One region of the Neobacillus sp. NPDC058068 genome, then DNA from elsewhere that is predicted to be linked to it. Evidence: riboswitches for the same ligand, from Rfam matches in the RefSeq annotation. Region 1 holds a riboswitch; the other holds the start of a gene.
What was found. A riboswitch is a leader RNA that binds a small molecule or an ion and turns the genes downstream of it on or off. The one in region 1 is predicted to bind FMN.

Region 1 (7,416 bases):
GCTTAACACCAAAAGAATATGAATTGCTTTATTTCTTGGCAAAAGCCCCGGATAAAGTGTTTGACCGTGAACAATTACTAAAAGAAGTTTGGCATTATGAATTTTTCGGCGACTTACGGACGGTAGATACCCATGTAAAACGCCTGCGTGAAAAATTAAACAAGGTTTCCGAACAAGCTGCCAGAATGATTGTAACGGTTTGGGGAGTCGGCTATAAATTTGAGGTAGTTAATGAATGACCTTTTTACGAAGTGTTGTAGGTAAACTTTGGATTACCATTCTTTTATTAGTTTCATTCATCCTGTTTATCTTAACAGTCATGCTGCTTGAGTTTTTCCAAAATTATAATATCCAACAAACCAAGAAGGATTTAACCCATACAGCTGAAAAAATCGCTCATGTCCTAGAAGGACATCCAAACGATAAATTACCTATTGGTTTAGAAATATCTTGGGAAATTATCGATGATGTAACCAAAGTTGTCATAGTAAAAAATGATGATGAAATCTATTACTCTCCAAATACAGAAGGTGCAAAAAAATTATCGATAAAAGATATCAAAAGTGATCCCGAATTATCAAAGGTGTTTCGCAAAAACACAACGGTTGAAAAAGTTTCTGACCTTTCGGCTAGTGATGGGACGAGAGGTACTAATTATTCGATAATAGGTGTCCCGCTGCATCTGCCAGGTGAAAAAGATGGCGCTGTATTTATTTATCAATCCTTAGAAGTTATGCAGGAAACCTCACAATCAACGACAAAGTTTATTCTGCTTGTTGCTGGTGTTGCCATTATTCTAACAACTATTTTTGCCTTCTTTCTGTCTACAAGAATTACTGCACCGCTTAGAAAAATGAGAGAGGCTGCGTTTGAAGTGGCCAGAGGAAAATTTGATACGAAGGTTCCTATCCTTACTCATGATGAAATTGGCGAGCTGGCAACGGCCTTTAATCAAATGGGCAGGCAGTTAAAGTTCAACATGAATGCCCTCAGCCAGGAAAAAGAGCAGCTTGCCAGTATCTTAAGCAGTATGGCAGATGGAGTCATTACCTTTAATCGCGATGGAACGATTTTAATCACTAATCCTCCTGCAGACCGATTTCTACAATATTGGTATTATGAAAAAGGTGAATTTACATCAGATTCAGAGGCTATTCCTTCCCAGGTTATGGAGCTTTTTCAACAGGCTGTTGATACTGAAAAGGAGCAAATTGGTGAAATTTCACTTCAAGGTCGTCATTGGGTCATTTTGGTGAGTCCTTTATATAGTAACCAGTTTATCCGCGGCGCAGTAGCTGTCTTAAGGGATATGACGGAGGAAAGACAATTAGAAAAGATGAGACAGGACTTCATTGCCAATGTTTCACATGAGCTTAGGACACCGATTTCCATGCTCCAGGGCTATAGTGAAGCGATTGTAGACGATATTGCTGAATCACAGGAAGAAAAGAAGGAAATGGCAAAGGTCATCTATGATGAATCATTGCGGATGGGCCGGCTGGTTAATGAACTCTTGGATCTGGCACGGATGGAAGCTGGACATTTACAATTAACCATGGAAGAGATAGATCTTTCGCCATTTATCAGCAGGATCATTCATAAGTTTCAAGGATTGGCAAAAGACCATGACATTCAGTTGGATGCTGAAATAGAGAAGGAAATTACTTCTGTTTCGTTTGACCCTGATCGTATTGAACAGGTTTTAACAAATTTAATTGATAATGCGATTAGGCATACCCCAAGAGAAGGGGCAGTTAGGGTTACGATTACTTCAGAAGATAATGGCATAAGGATGAAAGTAAAAGATTCTGGCTCTGGTATCCCTGAAGAAGATTTACCGTTTGTTTTTGAGCGCTTTTATAAAGCAGATAAAGCAAGGACACGGGGAAGAGCTGGTACCGGGCTCGGGCTTGCGATTGCAAAGAATATCATTGATGCACATCGGGGCCATATCTCGGTTCAAAGTAAAGTCGGGATGGGAACGACATTCTCCTTCCTGCTCCCTCGAAAAAAGTAAGATTAACAAGTAATTTGCCGATTGTTCTTGATTCACGGGGAACAATAAAAAGCTCATCCTTTGGGATGGGCTTTTTCCAATAATCCATAAACTTTAAACAAATTACTACGAGTTAATACCTTCCATTTCGGCTGAAAAAAGTCTATATTAATAGGGTGTAACCTTTTATACATAGAAAACGACTAATATTATGAACGGGGAGGGGAATTGATGGACTCCGTTTTCGAGGAACTTTATCAAAAATATCATAATGACGTTTTTCAATTTCTATTTTATATGGTTAGAAATAAAGAACATGCAGAGGATCTGGTTCAAGAAGTCTATATTCGGGTATTTAAGTCTTATGATCGTTTTGAAGGAAAAAGCAGCGAAAAGACATGGCTGTTTTCGATTGCTAGAAACGTAGCCATCGACTTTTTCCGTAAACAAAAGGGTTGGAAAGAAAAAATACTCGAAAAATTTGATTGGTCAACTAATCAGGTAAAGGATGAGTATCCAATACCAGAAGAGATTACCGTCCAGAAAGAAGAAATCAAATGGATTTACAAATGTCTTGAATTTTGCACAATGGATCAACGCGCCGTCATTATTTTGCGCTATCTGCAGGATTTATCTATTGCTGAAACAGCAAAAGCATTAGGCTGGACGGAAAGTAAAGTTAAAACAACACAACACCGCTCCTTAAAGGTATTAAAGAAGCAAATGGAAATGTCCTATGAAAAGGAGGGAGTAACTAGTGGAAAAGTCGGAGTGGAGCGATAGAGAGCTCGAAGAACTATTAATGCAAATGCCAACAATTAAAGATCATCGCGATCCTCGTGACATTTATCAAAATCTTTCACTAAAAAAGCGTAAAAAGAAAACATGGCTGTTACCAGGCTTGGCTGCCGCAGCTGCATTGCTGCTTTTTTTCATCTTAGTTCCTAAAATGATCGATGGGACAAATTTCTCATACGATACCGCACACGAGGAAAAATCATCAGGGAACAACCAAGTTATGAAGGCAGCGGATAAGGATTCAACCATTGCAATGAAAGACGAAGCTTCTTCACAGAGTAAGTCGATGTCCGGAACGAGCAACAAAATGGAGCTTATGGACGCAAGAAGCACCAAAACAGCAGTCTATGAGGATGAAGTGGGGAATGGAACGGTTTTAACCTATTGGATTCCGGACTCACAGGCGCAGATTCTCGTTCCTGTTTCGATCATCGTTCCTGCTGAAAAGGATAAGTCTTGGCTAACACTATTTGTTGATAATATGGCGAATTTAAAGGAAGAAGAGTGGGGATTATCTGATTACTATCCGCTCAAACTTTCAATGAAGCTCGATGAAAAAACAAATAGTGTGGACGTTGTGGTTCCGGAAGACCATAAGTACGGACAAGGATCAACAGAGGAAACCGGTTTTATTAAAACCTTAAATAATGATGTATCCTCAAATAGCACTATTAAAAAGTTGAATTTCTTTACAAATAACGAAGCAGGTATTGAGTTCGGTAATACAGGAAGAGTAAAAAATCAGGATGTTATTGACGTGAAAAAACATGCCTTTTTCTTTCATTTTCCTGAAGGAAGCGAACTGCCATTTTTAGCACCTTCAATAGGTACGTATAGCGATATTAACAGCGCCTTTGAGGATATGAAAACCGATAACCCTACGTACTGGCTAAAAAGCTCTCTGGAGCATTTACAGCCGTTATCTGATGTAACCGTAAACGGCAATACCTTATTTGTTTCCTTTAAGGACATTATCGACATGAAGGATGATCAGCTTACATTAGCATCGTTTGAGGCGTTATTGTTAACAGCTAAGCAATTTGGCTTGGAAAAAGTAGTGGTGAAGGATTCACGATTAACACATCTTGGACCATTTGATTTAACTAAAGAAACCAAGGTGCCAGTGGCTCCAAATCTCCGTGATATCCAATAAAATTCAAAAATCAACCGAATAGGTTGATTTTTTTTGAATAAAATTGCTGTGTACTCCAAATTATAACAAGTATGCTCTAGTCCTGATTCCCAAATCCAGATGTTCTAAACCTGATTAAACGAACATATGGTGTGGAAGAGAGCGGTCAAGTTATAAGGAGGAAAAGGGAAATATGCGTGACTACATAAAGAGGTTTTTGATTGCCATCATTATGGCGCTTTGTGTCAGTTTATTGTTCATAGGCGGCAAACATTCGGAGGCTGCGGGTATGCTAGAGACAAAAGAAATGAAGGATCGCTGGATTTGGCCGGCAGATGGTGTTATATCTGATACATATGGAACGAGGCAGGGGAAACATAAAGGAATTGATATTGCAGGGAAAATCGATACTCCCGTGCTTGCTGTTGATGGGGGAGAAGTAGTCAAAGCCTATTATTCTAATACATATGGGAATGTGGTATTTGTTAAACATCCAAATAATTTGGTAACCGTTTATGCCCACTTAAATAAGCGGAATGTACTAACTGGCCAAACGATAAAACAAGGTGAAGTTATCGGTAAAATGGGAAGAACAGGAGTAGCCACCGGAACTCATCTCCATTTTGAGGCCCATCAAATGGAATGGAGATATGATAAAAGGTATGCAATGGATCCGGAAAGGCTCCTCGGAAAAGCAGACGTCGGCGAAGCTGTACAGGGTGGAATCGCAAATATTGGTGATAACGTTTTAGCGGCAAGCTCCCATTTCCATCCGGAAGTTGAAAGCAAACCGCGATCAATTAATTTATCAAATGATGCCGCCTATATCGTTAAACAAGGCGATACCTTGTACTCGATTGCAAAGAAACAAAGGATTTCAATATCGAAAATAAAAGAATTAAACCACCTTACTTCTGATCTGATTAGACCGAAACAAATATTAGTTGTTCACTGAATATAAGTTACCCGTGGCAAATATGTCCACGGGTTTTGTTATGAAAATGTTGAAAAACAAGCCTAAAAGTTGAAACGTGAGATCTTTCGCTTAACAAAATGACGTTTCTCCAGTATAATAAACTTGTAATTTAATATCGATCTATCTTCGGGGCAGGGTGAAATTCCCGATCGGCGGTATTGAGTAGTTAATACTCTAAGCCCGCGAGCCTTTTTAGGCAGGATTTGGTGTGATTCCAAAGCCGACAGTATAGTCTGGATGGGAGAAGATGGAGGTTCTGCAGACGTTCAAAAAATTTTTGCGATTGAACGTTTATTAAGCATGCCTTCGTAAATCTCCCTCGAGAAAATTTCTTGAGGGTATTTTTTTTTACAAGGGCATCTGAATTGCTGAACCTCTCTTCCTTAAGCGATGGATCAAAAAAGGAGAGAGGAAAATGAAGAACACAAGAGTAAAAACTATGGTGACAATTGGAATGCTGAGCAGTATTGCCTATCTGTTAATGCTATTAAATTTTCCATTGCCGCCGTTCCAAGGTTTCTTATTAATCGATTTCAGCGATATCCCCGCATTGATTGCAGCGTTACTCTTAGGACCGATTGCAGGAATATTAGTTGAGTTTTTCAAAAATGTTCTAAATTATATTGCGACTGGAAGTCAAACAGGGATTCCAGTAGGCCATATTGCTAATTTTCTAGCGGGTATTCTGTTTATTTTGCCGACTTATTATTTATACAATAAAATAAAGACGCGAAAAGGCATGACACTTGCTTTAATACTTGGCACAACCACAATGGCGGTTATGATGAGTGTATTAAATTATTTTTTTATACTCCCTGCCTATACGGCCCTCTTACATTATCCTGATCTGCGTAACTATGTGGTACCTGGAATCCTGCCGTTCAATATCATAAAAGGTGTTGTCATGTCGATCGTCTTTATGTTACTGTTCACCCGGATGCAGGCATGGATTAAGAAATTTTCCACAGTGAAAAGTGTATAATTATAGATAAAGCAATCAGGATACCCTCCTGGTTGCTTCTTAAATGAAAAAAATAAAACCCCCGTCGAAGAGGAAGGGGGCTAGTAGCTTAATAATACTTTTTTGACAAAATATTATTCGAATTTAGTTGGATTGCCATCAAATGCTTCGTCGGCAACTTTGATTGAATCAGTTGGGCAGCCTTCAAAAGCATCCATCATATCATCGATTAATACATCTGGAATTTCAACGATACCTTCATTATCGTCAAGAGTTACAAATGCAATGCCTTCATCATCATAATCATAAATATCTGGTGCTGCTGCGCCACATGCCCCGCAAGCGATGCAAGTTTCCTTGTCCACAATCGTATACTTTGCCATGAAAAAAAACCTCCCAGTAATATAACAAAATTATTCTTCCTCGTTTTCCATTGTGAAAATGGAAACGCATTACTCATATCTATTGTAAAACTGTATGAGCAACTTTTCAATAGAAAAATGCTTTTAAATACTATTGTTTGTTTAATTGAATTTAATAAACTTCCACAATTTCGAGCAACGAGAATCATCATTTCATGGTAGAATAAAAGGAAGAAAAAAAGGACATTTTGTCGAGATAATTCGAAAAAGTGTGGGAGGAGAGCTTGGGTGGCGCAATTAGCATCGATAATTCTGTACTGTTTAACACAATTAAACGGAGAACGGACGATATATTCTATCTTTCATCTTTTGAACGGAAAAAAGTCATCCCAAACCATCCAAGATGCTCATTTATTTTCTTTGAAAAACTTTTTTGGAGTATACGAACCTCTAACAAGAGAATCCTTCGAAGACATCATTCAAATGATGCAAGAAAGCGAGTGGATCTATAATTGTGGCGAGCAGCGATTCCTTCCAACGCCCACAGGTAAGTCTTTTTTAGGAAACCATCCATTGCCTAAATATCTAAATGGCTGGGACCATCACTCATTCACTACGCAGTTTTGGGAAAGGCTGAGTTTATTTATACAGGTCACTTCGAATCTTGGTTTCCAGGAATCAAGATACATACCTATCCAAAAAAATAAGCATGTTCATCAATGGCTGAAATCTGTTTTAAAAGAAATCAGAGTACCAAGGAATGAAATGGGGACAATTGTTTATTCCGAGGTAGTGGAATGCTTCAGTGGTGACAATGAAATCGATCCTTCTTTGTTGGTGTTTCGGCTGACAGGTTTTCAACAGATTGGTTTAACGGCATCGCAGGCAGCTAAAAGACTACAGTTGGATTATCATGATTACCATATCGGATTCATTAATACATTACATTACTTGATTCGAAATATTAGCGAAAATGCTAATCGTTTTACGGTTTTAGCCTATTTAATGCAGGATTTAATACAAGAAAATGAATTAACACTTTCTTCAAGGAAAACGCAAAAACTATTAAATCAAGGATATTCCCCAGAGATGATTGCAAATTACAGACATCTGAAGTTAAGTACAATTGAAGATCACTTTGTTGAATTTGCATTAAATGTTGATGATTTCTCTATTGATACTTTTGTGGAT
Region 2 (7,416 bases), on a different contig from region 1:
ATGTTGGCAGCTTCACTGATGCCTCACGTTTCACTAACTGCTCATGTTGATAACGATAGCGGATTAAATCGGCAATCGTCACCAGTTTCAACTCATACGTTTCAGCAAATTTCATTAGTTCCGGCACCCTTGCCATTTCACCGTTATCACTCATAATTTCGCAAATGACCCCGGCAGGTTGAGCTCCGCAAAGTTTCGCAAAATCAACCGCTGCCTCCGTATGTCCATTTCGCTCAAGTACACCATTTTCCTTGGCTACAAGCGGAAACACATGACCAGGCCGGCGAAAATCTGAGCTGATTACGTTTGGATCTAACAGTTGTAAAATCGTTTCAGAACGCTCAAATGCACTAATACCAGTCGTTGTATCTTTGTAATCAATACTAACCGTAAAAGCCGTTTGATGGTTATCTGTATTGTGCTGGACCATCGGATGTAAATCGAGACGTGCCGCTAATTCCTTCGTTATGGGCGTACAGATTAAACCGCGGCCATGTGTAGCCATAAAGTTTATATTCTCCGGTGTTGCATAATCCGCCAGCACCAAGAAATCTCCTTCATTTTCACGGTTCTCATCATCGACCACGATAATAATTTTACCTTTTTTCAAATCTTCAATTGCTTCTTCAATGGTATGAAACACAGTCAAAACACCGCCTTTTCTAAAATCCATTTTGTCGTAAAAAATCCATCGTAATCGGCGAACTCTCTTGCTTGCGCTCCAATTGATGAATAACATATTTTCCAAGCATGTCATTTTCAATATTCACGACATCATGTTCTCTTTTAATCCCTAGTATCGTTTCACTAAACGTGAGGGGAATAAGCGAAACAGTCAGCTGTCTAGGCTGCACATCAAAAATCGTTAAACTGATTCCATCAATCGCTATCGAACCTTTCAGTACGCAATATTTACTCAGTTCTTCTTTGATGCCAATATCAACATATACCGCATTTTCAAGCTTCCTTTTTCGTAAAATGACACCTGTTCCATCCACATGCCCTGAAACGAAATGACCACCAAACCGGCCATTTGCCGGCATCGCCCGTTCCAGGTTGACCACATGACCAATTTGGAACGACTGGATATTGGTTGCCTTCACCGTTTCCGGCATAACATCAACTGTAAATGTGTTGGTTGAAAAAGCGGTGACGGTTAAGCAGACGCCATTTACCGCGATACTATCACCCAAATGAATGTCTTCTACAATTTTTTTCGATTCTAACGTTAACTGCATACTATTGGACCCACTTTTGATCGCTTTGACCTTACCTAAATCTTCTACAATTCCTGTAAACATGATTTACACCTCATTTCAGTACCGACGTTATTTTCAGGTCCTCGCCAATCACTTCTACATGTTGAAATTTCAATTCGTAAGCGTCTGTCATTTGCAGGACATCTAAATCAGCAAACATGGGTACTGCCCTATTCCCGCCGACAATTTTCGGTGCAATATAGGTGATCAATTGGTTTACCAAGCCTGATTTCAAAAAGCTTGCATTGACGGTTTTACCGCCTTCTACATAAAGTTTCATCACCTGACGTTTTCCAAGCTCCGTCAGTAACTCGGTAATGTCGATGGTTGGCTGCGAAAGTTGGATGATTTCTACATGCGGCTGTTGAAAACTAGCAATCCTTTCAGCCGCTGCCTCCGATCCGGTGAAAATCCACGTCTGTGACTGCTCATCCGTAATAACTTTTTTATCGTGCGGCATCGTTAAATGTGTATCTAAAATGATTCGAATTGGTTGTTTTTTCGTCTTGCCAAGCCGATTCGTTAGACTCGGATTATCCGATAAAACGGTCCCAAGACCGACTAAAATCGCATCATACTTCTCGCGGGCATTGTGCACATCTTGTTGCACCTCGCTGCCGGTAATTTTTTCACCACAACCCGTCTGTGCCGTTATCTTGCCATCAAGTGTAATTGCCTGTTTCAATGTCACAAAAGGTTTATTTTGTTGAATGAAATGAAAGAATGCCTCATTTAAAACATCAGCCTGGTCTTTCAAAACACCTGTTTTCACTTCAATCCCAGCGTCTCTCAAAAGAGCAACGCCTTTGCCCGCGACTAAAGGATTAGGATCCATCGAGGCAATGACTACACGTTCCACACCGGATTCTACTAGGGCCATGGCACATGGAGGTGTTTTTCCATAATGACTGCATGGTTCGAGCGTCACATAAACTGTACTTCCTTTAGCCCGATTTCCTGCCATTTGCAATGCATGGACCTCTGCATGCGGGCATCCCGCTTTCAAATGAGCACCGAATCCAATAATTTCTCCATCTTTCACAATCACAGCACCCACAACGGGATTCGGGGCAGTTTGTCCCTCAGCAACTTGCGCCAATTTCAAGGCAAAATCCATATAAAACTCATCCGTCATCTTGATCCCCTCCAATCACGGTTTACAGGAAGCTGGGGACGGTTCTCCTGCTTCCTTCCAAAAATAAAACCCCTTAGAATACGTCACTAAGGGGTTTAGGAGGAGAGTATGGAATAACGGCAGTACTAAATAAGCCTTCTGAAGGTTATTTTTTCTTCAAAAGCTTGATACCATTGCTCATACATCCTTCTCCCATCCAGACTATACTGTCGGCTTTGGATTCACACCAAATCCTGCCTTTATAAAAAGGCTCACGGGCTTAGAATTTCTTCATCACCGTCGATTGGGACTTTCACCCGACCCCGAAGGACATTGCATATGAAATTTTGTTTGGGTTTTATAAAAATAATAAAACCCCATAGATCATCTCTACGGGGTGGTTAGGAGTTTTCGTGTTGTAAGCATCACTAAATAAACCTTCTGAAGTGTGTTTTTCTTCATAAGGAAATAAGGCATGCTCATACGTCCTTCTCCCATCCAGACTATACTGTCGGCTTTGGATTCACACCAAATCCTGCCTTAAAAAAGGCTCACGGGCTTAGAATTTCTTCATCACCGTCGATTGGGACTTTCACCCGACCCCGAAGGACTATTCATATTTATAACATATTATAACACTGTTAGCATTAGAAATCACATTATATGACTAACTTGTAGAAAAAGGGAGATTCCCCCGCTGCTTTAATGATACTTGAATTCTCCATTATGATAAATCTTTTCTTAACTAATCTCATTTTCTCGGACTTTTTCCACCCTCTATTTTCCAACAAATTTCTTCGTAGTTTTATGATAAGAAGCCTAATATTTCAAGGAATACTACATTTTCAATCAAACGATTGATTAGTTTCAAAAAAACTAATCAATCGTTTGATTGAAATCAGATCAAGTGCTTATAAATAAGGGGTTTACAACTTAAAATCAGTAAATATATCGTCGAATATAGGATTCTTCTTGTTTATTTTATGTGCAATTCGTGGCGGAAAATAAGTATCTGCCGCTCATAATACACGTTTCGACAGGTATTCCTATATTTCCGTATTAACTAAACGTTTGATTGAATCATGACTATTTCCTTCTGCCGTTTGGCTTTTTCCCGGGAAATTGATAAAAATAACGTCGAAACCCGCTCGACTTTTTTCATAAAATAGGTCCTCTTATAGAGATTCTAAGTAAATGGAAAAATGAGTCCCCCATTGCTTTAATACAATGAGTGACTCATTCTAAGTCAGAATTTATTGGTCATCTGTTTTTACTGCAGCCTTTTTCAAAGTTCTTTGAAGTTGATAAATTTTCATCATACCAATTAAACCAGCTAATAATGCTCCTAGTAGGACTGATCCAATGATGACGAGGATCAATGGCCATTCCGCTTTTCCAAATAAGTAATTAACCGTTACAGGTTCAACATTAATAACTGAGAAGACCGCGATAATTAAGATCAAAAGTAGGGCAAATATTAGGTTCCATTGCTTTTTCATACGTCACCTCATGGAAAGTTTTGATTAACATGGGACTAGGGACAGCCTTCTTCCCCCAAATGGAAAAGACTCTTTCGTTAAGGAAGCACTAAAAATCTATCCTTAAGTAAACAATTCTATTATACTAATCTTTTCAGTTTTTTCCTATTAGCGTTGCATTCAAAATAAAATAGGGACAAGGTGTCCCCTTGTCCCTACAACTGATGGTATTGTTCAATAATTCCTTTGATTAATGAGGAAGTTCCGTCGAGTTGTGTCAACTTCTCTATTGTTGTTTCTAATCCTTGTTCATTGATGGCCGCTTGAACTTGGACTGCTTCTTCATCCCCTTGAAAATCGTACATGAGAGCTGCGGCAATCCCTTTTAATAGATATTCAGGGTTCTTTCCGACGATCTCCTGATATTGTCTTGCGGGACTAACGAGGCGATCGTTTGGTCCAAGCTTGCGGATTGGCGAGCGCGCTACTCTTGTCACTTCGTCAACAATATAAGAATTCGAGAAGCGCCCGATAATCTTTTGAATATATTTGTTATGTTCCTCTTCGTTAAAGCCATATTTTTCAACTAGAAACGCACCGCTTTCTTTAAGGGCACCTTCCACTAACTCAAGAATTTGTTTGTTCTCCATCGCACGATTAATCGTATCCATTCCAAAATAATAACCAAAATAGGCCGCTAGGGCATGACCTGTATTGACCGTGAATAGCTTACGTTCAATATAAGGCACTAATTCCTGAACATAGGTGATCCCCTTAACCGGAGGTTTCTCGCCAATGATCTTCGGTTCTTCTACCACCCATTCATAGAATGGCTCCACTTTTACCATCAGCTTATCTACATTGACTTGATTCGGTACAATCCGGTCGACAGCGGAATCAGGAAAGCCTATACGCCCATCAAATTGTGATTGTTCATCAGCTGTTAATTTTTCAAAGATCTTCGCTTTTAAAAGCGAGCTCCCGCCAATTATATTTTCACAAGCAATAATATTGAGCGGCTTATCTGTTTGTTCAACACGTTTGCGCAGACCATCTGCAATCAAACCGGCGATCAGCGGAAGAATGTTCGGTCCGATCGCCGTAGTAACTAGATCTGCTTCAGCAATGGTCGCTATCACTTGCTCCGGGTTTGATGCACTATTAATGGCTCTTACATTTTTTATCGTTACTTCTTCTTGAGTTGGCTCAGCAAGTACGACGCGATATTCATTCTTTTCATTTAGTAAATTTACAATTTCACTATTTACATCGACAAAGCAAGTTTCATATCCTGAATGATATAATAAATTCCCGATAAACCCCCGGCCGATATTTCCTGCTCCAAAGTGAACAGCCAACATCTTAGTTCACCTCTTCAAAAATTGCCAAAATTTCATCGGCTGTTTTTGCTGCAACAAGCTTTTCAATATTTTCTTCCTCCGAACAGACAATCGCAATATTGGATAGAATATCTAAATGTTCGTTGTCTTTACCAGCTATCCCAATGAGCAGTTTTACAATGTTTCCGGAACCAAAGTCTACCCCTTGTGGAACTTGAACGAATGAAATTCCTGATTCCTTAACAAAAGACTTCGAATCCTCGGTCCCATGTGGAATAGCGACAAAATTACCCATATAAGTAGAAGTTAACGCTTCTCTTTCCAGCATCTTTTCAATATAGTTTGCATCTACATAACCTTTTTCCACAAGAATCCTTCCTGTTACGCGAATAGCTTCTTCTTTTGTCCCTACTGCTGTATTTAATAAAATATTTTCTTTAGCCAAAATGGATTTCGTCATAACGAAACACTCCTTAATTCTTTTAATTTCTCGGTAAAAAATTGATCAAATCTGGCTGTTAGTAATCCCATTATCTTACCGTAGTCACCTGATTGAAAAATGGCTATATTTTCATCACTTTCAATTAGCAATGAGCTTATATAACTTAACACTTCTAATGCATTATCTGAGCTGTTCATAGGCGATAGCAGCAAAATGAAATAAATCATGTTCATTTCATTTTCATCCATGCCGACAACCTTAATGGGCGTTTGCAGAACAGAAATGACAAAGCACGGCTGCTGCACATGTGGTGTTCGCGCATGAAATAATGCCATCGCCGTTTCCGGAATCCCTATTCCTCCAAGTTTTTCTCTTTCTAGGACTTTCTTAACAACGGCTTCCACATCGTCAATCTTTTGTTTTTCATATAGACTTTGACAAAGCTGTGTTAAGATTTCTTCTGTTGTCTTCTTTTCGCTTACTTCGTTTAATTCGAAGTCTTCAAGAATGATAGCAATCGCCCTTGTATATTCTTGGATACCCCGCATTTCCTCTATTAACCCAGCTGCACTCTTTTTGCTCACATTAGCATTCAACGTGACAGGTAGGTGTTTTTCGGAACTATTCACAATCTTATATTCATTGATAAAGGAACGAATCTTCTCGATCTCATCTTTATTTAAAAAGGGATTGACCACAATATAATCCGATTCGTAATCTGGAATAGGGATTGTGGATATTACTAATTGATAATTATCCTTTTTCATCTTTTTAAATTCCATTACTGACACATTCTGAATATGTTTTAGCTCTGGGAACTCTTTTTGTAATCTCGTGGCCAGCATTTTAGAGGTGCCAATTCCACTTGAACAAACCACTAGCGTTCTAAAATTTATAAGATCCCTGCTGCCCAATATTGCGGCACCAAAATGCATAACGAGATATCCCGTTTCCTCATCTGGAAGATAAAAATCATCAAAAACCTGATTTCCTGCCTGTTTGACAATCGCAAACAATTCAGCATAATCTCGTTTAATTTTATCTAACAACGGGTTACTAATCCCCATCTTTTGTTTCATTCGATAAATAGCAGGCTTTAAATGCATGACGAGCCCTTCAAATAAGGATCGATTTGCCGCTAAGTTTAAGCCCACTAAATTCCCAACAAGATCAATCAATTTTTTAGTTCTGATTGCAACCTGTAAGCTGGTATCTTCGTTTATATATTCATGATCATGCCTTAACTTCGCGCCTTTTAAGTGCATCGTGATGTAGGCAACCTCTGCCTCAGGTATATTAATCGTAAAAACCTGCTCCAACCCGGCAACTATTTTTTCTGCGAATCTATATTCCTTTGTTGCTTTTTGATTTTCTAAATACGATGAATTGATGGTAATCCCTTCGCCTTTTTGAATCCGTTCCACCGCTAGGGCTAAATGAACCACTAACCCAATATAGGCGCTGTCTGCCATCGAAAAGGGTAATTCCTGAACAATTGAATTGACAATTTTTTCGACAATAACAAGCTTTTTCTTTTCAACAAATCCCATAAGTCTTTCAGATATGGTATGAATTTGCTGGGTCGACCGCTTTTGAATATTTTCTCGTGTTAAGGAAAGAATTTCGGATTCATCAAGATGCACAGAGATAAGACTGCTCATGGCCCTTCGTTTAGCACCTTCATCTCCTTCGATTTCAACACCATAGCCTCTTCTTCGAATGAGTGCTAATCCAAAGGTTTGTAATCTCTCTTCCAGTTTGGTTAGATCAGCACTGACTGTAG

Region 2: linked by a shared signal. The riboswitch ahead of ribD (bifunctional diaminohydroxyphosphoribosylaminopyrimidine deaminase/5-amino-6-(5-phosphoribosylamino)uracil reductase RibD) and the one ahead of ACFVSW_RS16775 (ECF transporter S component) in region 1 are both predicted to bind FMN.

Annotation. Positions count from the first base shown of each region.
Region 1 is NZ_JBHVSI010000013.1:160,011-167,426, forward strand. It holds gene ACFVSW_RS16750 (response regulator transcription factor) at 1-239, shown strand, start outside; gene ACFVSW_RS16755 (ATP-binding protein) at 236-2,017, shown strand; gene sigX (RNA polymerase sigma factor SigX) at 2,228-2,779, shown strand; gene ACFVSW_RS16765 (negative regulator of sigma-X activity) at 2,754-3,947, shown strand; gene ACFVSW_RS16770 (peptidoglycan DD-metalloendopeptidase family protein) at 4,120-4,881, shown strand; FMN riboswitch at 5,021-5,155, shown strand; gene ACFVSW_RS16775 (ECF transporter S component) at 5,318-5,884, shown strand; gene ACFVSW_RS16780 (ferredoxin) at 5,998-6,246, opposite strand; gene ACFVSW_RS16785 (YpbB family protein) at 6,514-7,416, shown strand, end outside.
Region 2 is NZ_JBHVSI010000014.1:120,708-128,123, forward strand. It holds gene ACFVSW_RS17375 (bifunctional 3,4-dihydroxy-2-butanone-4-phosphate synthase/GTP cyclohydrolase II) at 1-643, opposite strand, end outside; gene ribE (riboflavin synthase) at 663-1,301, opposite strand; gene ribD (bifunctional diaminohydroxyphosphoribosylaminopyrimidine deaminase/5-amino-6-(5-phosphoribosylamino)uracil reductase RibD) at 1,312-2,394, opposite strand; FMN riboswitch at 2,575-2,708, opposite strand; FMN riboswitch at 2,856-2,987, opposite strand; gene ACFVSW_RS17390 (LapA family protein) at 3,627-3,872, opposite strand; gene ACFVSW_RS17395 (mannitol-1-phosphate 5-dehydrogenase) at 4,067-5,212, opposite strand; gene ACFVSW_RS17400 (PTS mannitol transporter subunit IIA) at 5,214-5,651, opposite strand; gene ACFVSW_RS17405 (BglG family transcription antiterminator) at 5,648-7,416, opposite strand, start outside.